Regions from separate parts of the Alteromonas sp. ABV4_150 genome, predicted to be linked through region 2. Evidence: riboswitches for the same ligand, from Rfam matches in the RefSeq annotation. Region 2 holds a riboswitch; the other holds the start of a gene.
What was found. Region 2 has a riboswitch for thiamine pyrophosphate ahead of thiC (phosphomethylpyrimidine synthase ThiC). Riboswitches for the same ligand answer to the same signal wherever they lie in the genome.
Positions count from the first base shown of each region.

Region 1: linked by a shared signal. The riboswitch ahead of ACYX4M_RS12320 (TonB-dependent receptor) and the one ahead of thiC (phosphomethylpyrimidine synthase ThiC) in region 2 are both predicted to bind thiamine pyrophosphate.

Region 1 is NZ_CM149971.1:2,823,219-2,830,849, reverse strand. It holds gene ACYX4M_RS12320 (TonB-dependent receptor) at 1-1,089, opposite strand, end outside; TPP riboswitch at 1,145-1,248, opposite strand; gene ACYX4M_RS12315 (acyl-CoA thioesterase) at 1,378-1,803, opposite strand; gene ACYX4M_RS12310 (GNAT family N-acetyltransferase) at 1,863-4,151, shown strand; gene ACYX4M_RS12305 (tetratricopeptide repeat protein) at 4,316-5,581, opposite strand; gene ACYX4M_RS12300 (energy transducer TonB) at 5,584-6,195, opposite strand; gene ACYX4M_RS12295 (ExbD/TolR family protein) at 6,197-6,595, opposite strand; gene ACYX4M_RS12290 (MotA/TolQ/ExbB proton channel family protein) at 6,607-7,131, opposite strand; gene ACYX4M_RS12285 (MotA/TolQ/ExbB proton channel family protein) at 7,133-7,631, opposite strand, start outside.
Region 2 is NZ_CM149971.1:1,464,709-1,472,339, reverse strand. It holds gene ACYX4M_RS06380 (HesA/MoeB/ThiF family protein) at 1-589, opposite strand, end outside; gene thiE (thiamine phosphate synthase) at 582-2,204, opposite strand; gene thiC (phosphomethylpyrimidine synthase ThiC) at 2,201-4,111, opposite strand; TPP riboswitch at 4,428-4,539, opposite strand; gene ACYX4M_RS06365 (heme biosynthesis HemY N-terminal domain-containing protein) at 4,651-5,826, opposite strand; gene ACYX4M_RS06360 (uroporphyrinogen-III C-methyltransferase) at 5,823-6,995, opposite strand; gene ACYX4M_RS06355 (uroporphyrinogen-III synthase) at 6,996-7,631, opposite strand, start outside.

The DNA of each region.
Region 1 (7,631 bases), 1.4 Mb from region 2:
GAATATGCCTAAGGTCCAATCTGTCATACCGTCAAAAAGCGCAGCACTGTCAGACGACACGAAACGCACCTCACCGGTTTGCGTTTCAACGTCTCGGTAGTACGCATCAAAAGAAGTGTATCCCCAAGGGTGAAAGCCCGTGAATGTCCAATCTTCATCGTATCCATAAGCGATATTATGAGACGCATGAGTGGCAATAAGTATGAAGTCGCCCGCGGCTGTACTCGTTGTTGAGCGCGCGCTTACTGCGTGGGTTTGGTGTTCGTCAAAGCCTGGCTCGTCAGACAGTGTTTTATTGTCGTTATCAAGTGAGAAGGCATCGTAGCCGTTGTCAATATCGTACCAGCGGTAGGAAAGTGCGAGCGTGGTTCGTTCATCCACGCTGCCTTCAACAGCAAATCGCAAAGCAGTTTCGTCAATATTATTGGTATCGCTTCTATCTAGGAATGTATTCTCTACAAAGCCATCGCTACGGTTATGCACTAACGCTACGCGATAACCCCAGTCGGAATTGATATCGTTACCCGTTGCTCCCTCGATGCGGTAACTGTCTTTGTTACCAATGCGGGCTTCAACGTAGTCTGGCGCTTCGCTACCCACGTTATTGCTGGATAATTTAACCGCTCCAGCCAGTGCACCTGTACCGTAAAGCGTAGCCTGAGGTCCGCGATAAACTTCTAATTGTTTCGTGTCAAAAATGATACCTGCTGCAGCAAGGCCTGAAAAATCAAATTCATCGACAATAAAGCTTACCGAAGGATTGATAGGCTCGGCGAACTGACTACGCTCTCCAATACCGCGAATTTGCACGAAGCGGCCGCGAGACGCACCAGCTGCAAAGTTTACGTTTGGAATACTGTTTAGCACACTGTCGATATGGCTCGGCTGCCTACTGCGAAGACGTGCTTGATCTAAAATGGTCGCGCTAGCACTTAACTGGTCGAGTGTAGTTTGACGAAAATCACCAGATACGACGACTCGCTCAATATCTGATGGCGTGCTATCTGAAGTGTTACTTACATTGACTTGTTGCGCATAGGCCGCAACGGAACTAGCAAGCAGTGAAAGTGTGAAAAGTGTTTTATACATGGGATCTCTTATTCTTATTTAAGAAAAAAGATCCGGGTCTAACGGCAGGTGATAAGGCTATATTGTGAACCATCCCTACGCCGGTATTATCCGGATCAGGTTTAAGGGTTCCCACGAATGTGGATCTCAGACCGAAAACGGACACCCCTTGGTATAGTGTTGAGCCACTCAAATAGTAGCCTCAACGTCTGCGACGGAGTCTACCAGTTCGATACACGCCGTCAAGCAGATAAGACATCAAGCTAAGGTTATAATTTTTATATGATATAAGGTATTGAAAGCCCGAGGCTATTCAGCGTCAATATTCATATTAAGACGACGTACTTCATCGTCAGTCTGTGCTTTTAACCCTTCTAGCGTTTTGCCGTGTGCTGTTGGTTGGCGAGTATCCGGATCAACCTTTACGAAAACGATGTCATCTGCAAAGCAGATAGTTTTTTTAGTAGCCTTGTTTCTCACCAAACAGCTTACAGTAATCGAAGTGCGGCCTACCGCCTTGGTTTCCAATCCAAACTCTACTATGTCACCCTGCATCGCAGGTGATTCAAAGCTAATTTCACCAATATGCTTAGTCACCAAACAATTGGTCTCTAACTGGCAAATTGCCCAAATGGCAGCCTCTTCGTCTATCCATTCTAACGCGCGGCCACCGAACAAAGAATTGGCGTAATTAAGATCATTTGGCATAACTAAACGCCGAGAAAGAAAGCGCATTCGAATTCCTCACAATAAATCGCTAATATAGCGGAAGATTATACCTAAAAAGTTGATTCATGGCGCTAACTCAATTACGCGAATGGCTTCTTGCCCCCTACAGTAAAAATAACTGCGAAAATGGCTCACGTGTTACTACTCTACTTCACCGAAGAATGTTGGTTATTTCAGGCAGTAATAGCTTTTGTGAAGCTACTTTATCCAACCTTCGAAACTTAACCGATGAGGTGTCATCCTTAAGTATTTCGAACCTCACTGGCAACGCTTTAAAAGGAAAGATGCGAAAACAAGTGCTTGGCGTCGAGTGTGACATTGCCATATTGGATTGCCGCGACTCTTTTAAGCCTGGTGACATTATGGCAGTAGCGGGTATTGTTAAGCGTAGTGGTTGCTTAATACTTATTTGCCCAAAATCTGACGAGTGGGTCGAGAATATATCGGTGCCGTTCTTATCAGAAGGGTTTACGCTCAACAGTAGTCGATACCTTTCTCGCTTTATTAAGAACTTGCGTGAAAACCCATACGTGGGCTTTCATACTGAAATAGAGACTGTTCTTCCCGATATTTCTAGTTACTTTGTAAAACAAGAATCCATTCACAATGAGCATACACATGCCCGATTTCGCTCTATTGAGCAAAAGCACGCGTACTATCAGTTGCATCAAGCATATATGCTTAATTGCCTTAACGCGCTAATCACGGCGCCAAGAGGTAGGGGTAAATCATCCCTCTTAGGCCTATTTATTGATAGCCTTATCAAAGAAGGTAAGAATGTTCTGCTTACCAGCGAGCGTAGTGAAAATGTAACTCATGTTTTATCCCGCTTTACAGAATCTGAAGAAGCAGACAACCTGAACGTCAAAATGTATATGTCGCAAGTGGCAAGTTTGGAAACTCAGCGAGCTAAACAACAAACTGCGCCTAAAGGATTAGTTAAGTGGGTTCCGCCCGATAGTGAGTTGCTTTTTGACATAGAAGATAAGAAATATGACCTCGTAATAGTGGATGAGGCTGCGTCCATGCCACTTCCCGTTATCAAACGTATAATTGCCTATAACCCACAGTGGGTTTTAAGCACAACACTTTTAGGCTACGAAGGCTCAGGAAGAGGGTTTATTCATAAACTCATTCCCAACTTGCCAAAGGGGACTTTACGCCTAACGCTATCGACTCCCTTACGTTGGGCCGAAAACGATCCAATTGAGGCCTTTTTAAATCGAACCTGTTTGTTTGAAAATAATTGCGTGACAGATGCTGGTTGGAACGACAACTCAAAAAGTAGCATACAAAATAACATAGCCTTTCTTACATCACTCAGTACTTCTGAGCTAATAACGGCGTGCGAGTTTACTATTTGCTCTTTTGAGGATGTAGACGAAAGCATGCTGCAGCAAATCATGTCTTTGCTTTCACTTGCTCACTACCAGACCACGCCTGACGATTTCATGCGCCTAATGGACAGTCCAGATGTTCTGGTCGTGACTTTTAAAGTCAAAGACCTAGTACTTGCTACAGCAATAATTAACATAGAAGGCGGAGACTGCCTAAGCGATCTTGCTCTTGATATAGCAGAAGGAAAGCGACGTCCCAAAGGTCACTTAGGAGCGCAACGATTAACACTGCTGTCTGTCGACTTTAAAGCAGCTACACAAAACTATTGGCGAATTAACCGAATTGCTGTTCACCCAAAGCTTCAAAATAAAGGTATTGGCGGCCAATTAATCAAAAAAATAATAGAAAAAGCCCATGAGCGCGCTATTGATGCAATATCAACGTCTTACGGAGCGACAAATAGGCTTGATGGATTTTGGTCTTGCAATGGCTTCCATATCGTTGATTATGGTCGAAAACCTAATAAAGCCAGTGGTGAAACAAGCGCTTTGGCTGTGTTACCTCTTAACAAATATACCGGAGAACTAGTTGAAAAAGCTTTAGCCCTCAAAGTGAGTTTCCTTAGTACACTTAACCTCCACGAACTTCCTAGCTCTGTGCTAGAAATCTATATAAACAAGCTAAACCACTTTACCCAAGGAACGCGAACGCTAGATGATATTTGGCCCATACTGAGAAAATTATCAAGCGATGCCAAACTCCGCCCTGAAGCGATAAGTGACAAGCAAGAACACAGGTGCAGTAGCGGCACTGAATTGCTTAGTGCTCACCTATACGTACTCAATAAGCTTATAAAAATAATGAATACAAAAAGTTACCTCATATCATTATTTGAAGCATCAGATATGAATATGACGCTCGTAAGAGAGGTATTGGAAGAAAACGGTTTTAAAGTGAACGGTGTGAAGGGGTCTACAGCAGCAATTAGAGCAATATTGCGCCCTGCATTCGAGTAACTTTCTTGGACACTGTTAAGTGAATTACCGTTAGATGCGTTATACGCTGTCACCATTCTAACAAGTCACTTTCACGACGTTTTTTTCTACTCTAAAAGCTTACACTTAAACTAAAAGCAAAAAAAAAGCCTCCCAAGGGAGGCTTTCATAGCTAATTCCGGATATTAAATATTAATACCGCGGTTTTTCGCCTTTTCCTTTATGTAAGGTTCCCACGCTGCCGCATTACGACGTAGTGAGCGATCTTTTTTAGCCTCTTGAACGTGCTTGTACGCAGCTCGATAATCTCCAGCATAAAAGTTCGCTTCCATAAGCGTAAAGTGCACTTTTTCCGGATTTTCGATACCACGCTCAAGAGCATTCTCGAGAGCTTTAACCGCTCCTTTGTAATCTTCAGCGATAAGCAACAAGGTACCTTGCTTGCGATAATATTCTGGATCAGAAGTCTCTGCTGCGGCTTTCGCATATAGCTTAGCTGCAGTTTTGAAATCTTTAGCAGCGTGATAAGCATTCGCTATACTAGCCGTTAATTCAGCGTCTTCTTCAAGCACACCAGCTTTGATGAACTTTTCCAAAGTCTTCGCACCGCGGTACGGCATACCATTACTTTGGTAGAGCTGAGCTAGCGCTTTAGCTTCACTTTCTTTCTTCAAGAAACCTTGCATATCTGCAAGTTCGAAAGAAGACAATGCTTTCTTATACTCTTCGACCTGTAAGTAGAACATACCTAGCTGAGTCCACCACCGTGGCTCTTCAGGGAATTTACGAACAAGTTCTTCTGCAACAAGAACCGTCTGGTCATACATCTTACGCTCGTAATAAGAGGTAAGTTTCAAAACATACGGATTCTTGTTTGGCTCTTCGTATAAAGCAATAGCTCTATCTGCTGGCTCAATCATTTTATCTAATTGCTTAGATTCATAATAAGCCTGAGTCAAGCGAGTATAAACGTCGGCATCTTCTTTACACGTGAAGTCCATCCAACTGTTATACCATTTTACAGCGTCGGTATACTTCTCTTCCTGCATGCTCAAGTCACCTAAAAGCTTAAGTGTTTGAGCGTGCTCTAGGTCGTTTAGCACTTTGTTTTTAACAGAATCGACAAGGTAGTTATAAGCCTTTCCACCTTGGCCTTCCTGCGCTGCAAGTAGGTTACCAATGAAGCGATTAACGTATGCCTTATCAAAATCGTCGGAAGGATCGATTTCATAAAGAACGTTTAACGCCTCATCTACCAGGTCTTCATTGTAAAATTCGAAAGCTTTTTGAACTTTCTTACCGGTACGCTCACCTACAAGCGTTGTTTTTCCTTTCTCATAGCCAGGACAAACAACAGGTGATGTCTGCGCTAGGGCAGCGGGTGCTGAAAGCACCGCACCTGCGCCTAGCACTAAAGCAACGGCTGACATTTTGAATGTACGTTTCATCATGATCATTGCTCCAGTTTAAAGTCTAGCTGTACGAACATGCCAGGTTGCTTAACCGGCTTGCCATCTACAATCTTAGGCTTGTATTTCCACTTACGTAGAGCACGACGTGCTTCACGGTCAAATACACGCTTAGGTTCAGCTTCGATAACTTCGATATCTTCAACACCACCAACTTCGTTGATAGTGAAAGACAGTCTTACCCAACCTTCACGGCCATCACGGGCTGCATCAGGTGGATATTTCGGGTCGATACGAACGATAGGTGTAGCTTCACCGTCACGCTGCATTGCACCAACACCACCAATGTTTACACCAACACCACCTGTATCGATAGCTGGAATAGCTAAGCTAAAGCCATCTGCATCAGGTTCTGCTGCTTCCGGTTCTACTTGCTCCATTTTAGGAGGCTGTGGAGGCGGAGGCGGCGGTGGTGGTGGAACACGAGTACGCGTTTGCGTCTGGTCGTCTGGTTCCTGCATTACAATATCGATAACCGGTGCAGGCGGAACTTCGTCTGCTGGTCTAGATGAGTTTTCAATCAACTTAGCCATTAGAACGAAAAGGGCAAATGCAACACCAGCACCTAAAAGTATAGATACAATTATACGTAACATCTTATCCCCTTGCCGCTACCGAGACTCGGTTAACGCCAGCGGCTTTAACCTGATCCATAATTTCAACTACTAAACCATGCTTTGCTTTTACGTCAGCTTGGATGATTACGTAGTCAGTTGGCTGCTCGGTAAGCAGTCTTTCAATATTCGCTCTTACGCTGTCCGGCGCTACTTCACGCTTATCTAGCCATACATTTCCGTCTTCAGTTACGGCGATGAAAATGTTTGCATTTTTGTGAAGAATCGCCTGGCTCGCATCTGGCTTGTTGACTTCGATCCCTGCTTCTTTAACGAAAACAGTGGTAACGATAAAGAAGATCAGCATGATAAACACGATGTCCAACATGGGCGTCATGTCGATCTGTGCATCTTCTTCCTCGGTTCTGACTTTTCGAGCCATAATCTCTCTCTCTAATGATGTGGCAGGCTATCAACTAGCCCTTCTCTTGCCAGCTTCACTTTCGCTTCAAGACGTGAACTGATGAACAGTCCAGATAGCGCAGCTACCATTCCCGCCATTGTCGGGATAGTTGCCATAGAGATACCAGCTGCCATTAGACGTGCGTTGCTGGTGCCCTGTGTTGCCATTGTCTCGAAAACACTGATCATACCGGTTACTGTTCCAAGTAGACCGATTAGTGGACACATTGCGATAATGGTTCTGATAATCAGCATTCTAGCGTTTAGATCGTCTGACGCTTGAGAAATCCACGCGTCACGGATTCTATGCGCATACCATGATGTGGTATCTGCTCGGGCATCCCAATTCGCGATGATGTTTTTCTTCACCTTTGGGAAGACCGAGGTTAAATACCAGTAACGCTCAATCATTAAAACCCACATGAGAAAGAGCGCGGCAGCAACGAAGTAAAGTACGTCACCGCCGGTAGCGATAAAGTCCCTGACCGATTCGAATAATCCAATCAGGTAATTCATATTACGCTTTCTCCGACTCTGTGTGAGCAGCTACGATACCCGCAGTTTGCTCATCAAGAATGTGGATGATTGACTTGCTACGAGAAGCTACGATGCTGTGAGTAAGGATTAGAGGCAGAGCCGCGATAATACCTTGAGCAGTAGTTACAAGAGCCATTGAGATACTTCCCGCCATCATACGTGGGTCACCAGTACCGAATAGTGTGATAGTTTGGAACGTCTCGATCATACCTAGTACTGTACCAAGTAGACCTAGTAGAGGAGCAATTGCTGCGAAAATCTTGATTACGTTGATGCCGCTTTCAATTTTAGGAAGCTCGCGAAGAATCGCTTCATCAAGTTTAAGTTCAAGGTTTTCTGCATCAGCAGTTTTGTTCTCTTGGTAAACTTTAAGAATACGACCTAGAGGGTTACCTTCTGACGGGTTGTTTACATTCTTAAGTTGTGAACGCATTTTACCACCAGTGATGGTCAACGTGATCATCTTATAAAGACCAATT
Region 2 (7,631 bases):
TGGCGGCTGCAATAAAAAGTGGAATAGAGGCGCGGTTGGTCGCAGCATTAATCTGCCGCCTTACCCTAATGTTATCGGTGCAATCCAGTACACAGGTGGCAGATGAGATTAAGGTTGGTAAGTTATTACTATCAGCAAACTTGCTTCTATACTGAATGTTTAGAACAGAGTTAACTTTGCGAAGTTCGTTATATAGAGATTTGGCTTTAAGCTCACCTAAGTGCATTTCGTTGTAGCTAACTTGGCGCTGTAAGTTACTGATATCGACAGTGTCTCCATCTATCAAAGTGATATTGCCAACACCTGCGCCAGCAAGATAGCGGGCAGTTAAGCTTCCAAGGCCGCCCAGCCCAATAACAACGGCGTGTGCGTTTGCTAAATTAAGCTGGCCGTCGTGGTCGATACAGTCGAGCAAGAGCTGCCTGCTGTAACGGCGTATGGCTTGATGTTCAATCTGGGCGCTAGCGAAGCCATTGGTGGGAGTAACTGTGCTACTGGCGTTATTGAATGAACCGTTACCGGTATTAAGTGAGCCATTAGCGTTATTGGCTGAGTCAGTCGCGGTACGATGTGCTGCTTGACTATGCAAAACCTGCCTCCTGAACCAATGCTTGGTAGGCTTTAAGCGGATGCTCCGCATGTGTAATGGCACTAACCACGGCAATACCGTCAACGCCAGTTTTAGCCACGTCACCTATAAGCGATAAATTAATACCGCCAATGGCAACTGTGGGTATGCCTTCACACAGCTTCACATATTTTGCCAAGCGCTCTACACCTTGGGGTTTAGAGGGCATGTCTTTTGTATTGGTTGGAAAGATATGACCAAGGGCAATGTAAGACGGGTTTAAAGCGCGAACCCGCTGAATCTCAGCGAACCCATGAGTTGAAATGCCCAGCCTTAGCCCGGCGCTTCGAATAGCGTTTAAATCTGCAGTATCAAGATCTTCTTGGCCTAAATGAACACCGTAAGCCCCCAGCTCTATAGCTAACTCCCAATAGTCGTTAATAAATAACTGACAATTGGTGTGTTCCACTAACTCAATGGCTTCTTTTATCTGTTGGCGAATGCCTTGTTGTGAGCCTTTCTTCATCCTTAGTTGAATGATTTTTACGCCCGTTGGCCAAAGCCTCGCTATCAACTCAACGCTGTCTACCACGGGATAAATGCCTAAGTTAGTGTTGGTGAGTGGACGAAAGTGGGCGCGATTGCCTTGTGTATTATCAAAGGTTTGGTCGCTGTTAGACGAATTCTCTAGGCACAAATCTTTATTGTGAAAAACACCGCTACCTTGGCGAAAGTTTACTTTTGGAAAACTTACAGCGTTGGCGGGGAAACCGTTAGTTCGCGGAAAGTACGTAGGCAAATTAGCCCCATGATTATGCGTCTTAGCGCTGTCCGTATCGGGCTCGCAAAGGGTCTTTCGCCTTACTTCACACACATAGGCATTAGCTAGGGTGAGCGCATCTTCAATGCAATAGTCGTTAACAATAAAAGCTGCAATCGCACTTGCTAACATGCAGCCAGTACCCCGAAGTTTACCGTTATTAATTATCGGTTGACTAAAGTGAAGGGTGTGCGAGGCGCAAACAAAGGTGTCATATACCTGAGCCTGCCATTCGGCGTGGCCGCCTTTGACGTAAACACTCTTTGCCCCTTTTCCTATTAGCCGGTTTATTGCTGACGCTAAGCTGGTATCGTCGTTTACCGGCAAATTAGACAGCCAAGCGAGCTCGTCGATATTTGGGGTAACCAAATCAACCGTGTTCAGCAACTCGTCAACAACGCTTTCGCTTAAGTCGCTTAACATTCCGCCAGATGAAGAAGCCTGCACAGGGTCCCATATTACAAAGGGCCGAGGCGCTACTAATGACTGGAGACGTGCGCAAAGTAAAAGCGCTTGTTCATCGTTTGCGATAGCGCCTATTTTAATGGCGCGTGGTGGCGTATCTTCGTAAAGCACTTGCCACTGCTGGTTTAACGCAGATGCACTCATACTTTCTGTATTAAGCAGATGCTGGTTTGATTGCACAGTAAATTGTGTAGTGAGCACACAGGCATGAACGCTTAAATCGGCAAGCGTGATGGCGTCGCGAGTTATACCCGCGCCACCACTTGAATCAACGCCGCCTATGCACCACACCACAGGCAGCTTAATGCTAGGCGGCTCTAGTACGGGTTTGGTTAGGTGGCTGTTTATCATGGCAGCTCTACCTTGCTATCTGCAGTGTGATAAAGCTCAGCGCCCGATTGATTAAACGCATCAGCCATGTCTTTCATGCCTTTTTCTTTTTCAAACTTTTGTTGCTCTGCTTGTTTAGCGACGTCACGTACTTCCTGAGAAATTTTCATGCTGCAGAATTTTGGGCCGCACATAGAGCAAAAGTGCGCAACTTTACCAGAAGCCTGCGGCAAGGTTTCATCGTGATAAGCACGAGCAGTGTGGGGGTCTAATGCAAGGTTAAACTGATCTTCCCATCTAAACTCGAAGCGCGCTTTCGACATAGCATTGTCGCGTATTTGCGCGCCGGGGTGGCCCTTCGCTAAGTCGGCAGCGTGAGCCGCTATTTTGTACGTGATAAGCCCCTGTTTAACGTCTTCTTTGTTAGGTAAACCCAAATGCTCTTTAGGCGTTACGTAGCACAGCATTGCGCAGCCGTACCAACCAATCATGGCGGCGCCAATACCTGAGGTGAAGTGATCGTAACCAGGTGCAATGTCTGTGGTAAGCGGGCCAAGGGTATAAAACGGCGCTTCGTGACAGTGCTTAAGCTGCTCTTCCATGTTCGCTTTAATCATGTGCATTGGCACATGCCCAGGGCCTTCAATCATTACCTGAACATCGTATTCCCATGCTATTTTGGTCAGCTCACCAAGGGTACGTAACTCAGAGAACTGCGCATCATCGTTAGCGTCAGCCACGCTACCAGGGCGCAAGCCATCACCTAGCGACAGCGCTACATCGTACTTCGCGCATATTTCGCAAATATCGTGGAAGTGTTCGTACAAAAAGCTTTGCTGGTGGTGGCTTAAGCACCACTTCGCCATGATTGAACCGCCGCGAGATACAATGCCAGTAACCCGCTTTGCGGTAAGGTGCACGTATTCAAGCAACACGCCTGCGTGAATGGTGAAGTAGTCTACCCCTTGCTCGGCCTGCTCAATTAGGGTGTCTTTAAACATCTCCCAGGTTAAGTCTTCGGCTACGCCATTCACTTTTTCTAGCGCTTGATAAATAGGTACGGTGCCAAGAGGTACCGGGCTATTTCGCAGCAGCCACTCGCGGGTTTCGTGAATGTTTCTGCCGGTAGACAAGTCCATGATGGTATCGGCCCCCCAGCGCGTTGACCATACCAGCTTTTCTACCTCTTCTTCGATAGATGAAGTCACCGCTGAATTACCAATGTTGGCGTTAATTTTCACCAGGAAGTTGCGGCCGATAATCATTGGCTCTAACTCGGGGTGATTGATGTTGCATGGAATAATGGCGCGGCCTGCTGCCACTTCCTGGCGAACAAATTCAGGCGTGATGGTATCGGGCAAATTCGCGCCAAAGTGCTCTCCTTTGTGCTGCTGCGTTAGCTCCGCATCTTTAATAGCTTGGCGGCCCATGTTTTCACGAATGGCAATATATTCCATTTCAGGGGTAATAATGCCTTGTCTTGCGTAGTGAAGCTGAGTGACGTTCTTGCCCGCTTTCGCTTTTAACGGTTTGCGGCTGCGGATAAAGCGAAAATCTTCAGTAAATATGTCGTTTTCACGCTCTTTTGCAAAGCTTGATGAAACGCCTTCTAGTTCAACGGTATCGCTGCGCTCTTCAATCCACTTCTGGCGAAGCGGGCTTAAACCTTTATGTACATCTATGTTTTCTTGCGGGTCGCCATAAGGGCCAGAGGTGTCGTACACCGGAATGGGTGGGTTTGGCTCTAGAATGGGGTTTTCTTCGGTGCCACCGACTAAACTGTCGTGCTGGTGGATAAGGCGCATGGCCACACGGATATCGTTGCGGCTGCTACACTCGTAATGACGTGTTGAATTTGGGTAAGCTTCGCCCGCTAGTTCATTTATGAATTGCTGAGCTTGTTGGCGCTGTTCGCGTCTGTTCGACATAGCATTTTACCTTGTAATTTTAGGTTCTAAAAATGCTTGTCAGGAGTGAAGGAGAATACAGTGTGTGAGTGTTAAAAGGAGTGAACCTTCTACTGTAGCGAGGTTGAAAGTAAAGAAGCTAAGAATGAGCCCGTTACTTTTTATTGATGTTTGCTCTTGAGGCCTTAAGCAATTTACCTTGAGTTAGAAATGACATCATTGAAATTTGATGCTTTATCTCAAAGTAAACGCTCGGTGCCTGTTATGAAAGTAACAAACAAACCACTAAGTAATCTAACCTTGCTTCACAATGCCAAACTGTTGCTTAACATCGTGCACATTGTATTTTCTTGTTCCCTTCGCAGGTACTAGCCTGATCAGGTTCTACGGATCCCACTTTCGCGGTCTCAGCTTACTGGGTTACCAGTGAAGCACTCCGACAAGTTGTTTAAGTCAATTCGGGTTGTGGTTGAAACAACCCGAATTGAGAATTCCTTTTTACTATATCTTCAACTTTAGTTGGATTACAAGTGTTACTAGAAAGCTAAACGAATATTCATTTAGCTAGCTAGTTGCTGTCCTTCTTTGTAAAGCTGAAGTGCGGTAGCTGTGTCATGCTTGCGTTCACTAATGGCAGATAGCAGCAATAAATCTTCTTTGCGCGACTGCATTTTAGTGGCTTTAAGCAATGCTTTTTCCGCCAACACATCGTCGCCAGAGTTGAACGCCACTTGACCTAGCGTGGAATAAAGCTCAACGTTTTCTTCGTCTTGCTTTATCCAGCTTTCAAGTAGACGTAATGATGGTGATGCGTCAGGAATATTAAGCTGCGTGAACAGCGGGAATAGAGCGCTGTTCGGGCCCCGTTTTTGCCATTCAACTAACAAATTTTGAGCGTCGGCATGCATACCTTGGTCAAGCAATTGCTGAATATAAGCGGCGCGATAAGCGTCGTCGTGACGTAATTTTCGAGGCAGGGTGTCCCAGTATGATTTAAGCTCAACAGCACCTTGTTTACTGGCAATTTCTGCAAACTTACCTTTAGCAATACGTTGGCTCCACGCGGTGTAGTCATCTTTAGGCAAAGCTTTACGCCAGCCTGATAAATTCTCTTGAAGCACCTGCCACTTACCTAGCTTGGCAAGAATTTGCGCTTTTAGCTTCACAACCTGCTTGTTGTCACGATCTTGCTCGTCTAGTTCATTAAGCTTTTCGAGTGCTGCATCAAACTTTTCTTCAGCTACATCAATGCGAGCATGCATTACCGTTGCCGCTACTTTCGCTTTCGGAAAGTCCGTGGCCTGAACCAGAAAATAACGGGCTTTAGCTAGGTCGTCGTTGGCAAAAGCAATTTGCGCCGAGGCCAAATAGTTTACGCCTTCAAAATCACCATTGGTGGTTTTGCCTAATGCTTTTTGTGCCGAATCAAAATCACCTGCGGCCATGGCGTGCAAGCCATCGTAAAATGCGCGCTTGCGTTTACGTTCACCTAAGGTGCCGAACCATTTATGCGAGCCTGTAATTAAGCTTAACGCCCACAGAACAAAACGGGATAACACATACCAAGCAATAACGGCACCAATAACCAAAATACAAAAACTGATCACGGTCATTTCAATAGCTGTGCTACCTAGGGAAATAAGTACGTAACCTTTGTCGCCAAGTATCATTGGACCAACAATAAGCGCAACAACGAATGCGGCTAATACCGCAAGGGCAATAGCTAACCATTTCATAGTGCACTTGCTCCTTGTCCAAACGCCTGCTTAACACGGCTATCCAGTAAACGCTCTAGCGGTTTTTGTGACGCTAGCTCTGTAGGAATCGGGCGCGAAACATCGGTAGCAATCAGGTTTTGAAGTGCATCAACAAAACCGGTTACTTGGCTTTTTTCAGTATCGTATTTTTCAATAAGCAGCGTTTGTGCGTACTGAAGCGATTGGCTGTAAAGACCCGCATCGCCTTGAAGCGCGGCGGTTTGTGCATGCATAAGCTGAAGACGAAGCTGCTCTTTTGCCAAGAACTGCGCTTCCAATGAAAGTACCGGCTCAACCGGGCCTTCAATGGTCTTAACGGTAAGAAAATCATTTACTAACGAACGCCACACCTTCGCAAGGTTGTCTTGCCAATCGTCAGCCGACTCTGACAAGGTGGTGTCTTCTGCGCTAGCATCTTCTGGTTTCTCGAAGGTATCCAACGGGAGCTTGTCGATTTGCGCAATCATGCCGGTAAGGGCTAGTGCCACCGAACTTTGCGATACAGGGTTTAGCTGCTGTAGCGTTTGAATATCTTCAGCTAGGCTAGCGCGAACGGGTAGCACCGACGGATCAGCCAATGATTTTAAACGCTTATCTGCATTAACCAGTAGCAATATTGCTGTGCGAACATCGTTTTCAAGCCAAAGCTTTCGGCCCGCCATGCGAACTAAATAGTCAGCTTCTGCTATTAGCCAGTCGGCTGGGCGGCGACCTTCCATATTGTTAAGCTGTTGAAGCGTAGACTCGGTCTGTAAGCTAAGTTTCTCGTTTTCAGACTTAAGTTCATCTACCGTATTTTGTAAGGCTTTATTCGTTCGCGACACTGCTTCTAGAGACGCGAGAATATTGCTACGCTCACGCTCAATCGTATTTAGTTTAGCGGTGTTAGTTTGCTGGGCGGTAACAGCGTCTGCACTTACTGACTGCTGCTGCATGTAATACCAGTAGCCTGTGCCAGCCATACCTATTACGGCGAAGAATAAAATGATTACAACAAACCATAGCAAGCCATTGCCTGATGATTTATTTTTCTTAGCGCCAGATTCAGTCGATTCACTCTGCGTGGCAGAAGACTCAATTACTTCTTTTTCAGCTTCCACTTTTACGAGTTCCTCTTTTTGTGGGCTATTTTCGTTATTGTTGGCCATTCAATACTCCCAGTTATCCTTTACCCAGGCGATGAGTGCCTGATCGGTGGCTCGCTGACAAACCGCTACCTCTTTAACACCTTTGCTGTTAAGGGTTTGGGCGACTCGGTCACTCACTGTTAACCATTTAAAGGCTAACAAAGCGTTACCAAATTGTTCTATCAATTGCAGTGCCATTGCTTCGCTTGTAGCGATAATGCCGCTAACTTCGCCCATTTTCCACCGTTTTGTGTAAATTGGGCGTGTAAGTTGCTCTCTTTTGTAAACGCAAAAGCTATTTACTAAAATACCGTTTTCGTCTAACCCTTTTGCTATGGCGTCTCGCCCACCTTCACCTTTAATAATAACGACATGCTGGCAGTTTGCCTCATTAAGTTGATGCATTGCCAGTATACCTTCGGATGTATGAACCTTTGGAGTAATAACGTTTGCCGAAGAAATCGTTTCAAGGCCTGCCTGAAGTTTGCGAGCTGTGGCATCACCAACGGCGATAATCAAAGGGAGTGGGGTGGCTGTGTTGCGCAGCCCCGAAATAACACTACTCACAGCGTATACGCTGGTAACAATAATTGCGTTTACTGTATTGGAAGCTAAATACTCTGCTGCGGCTTTTCGTTCAGATGAGATGTCAATTAT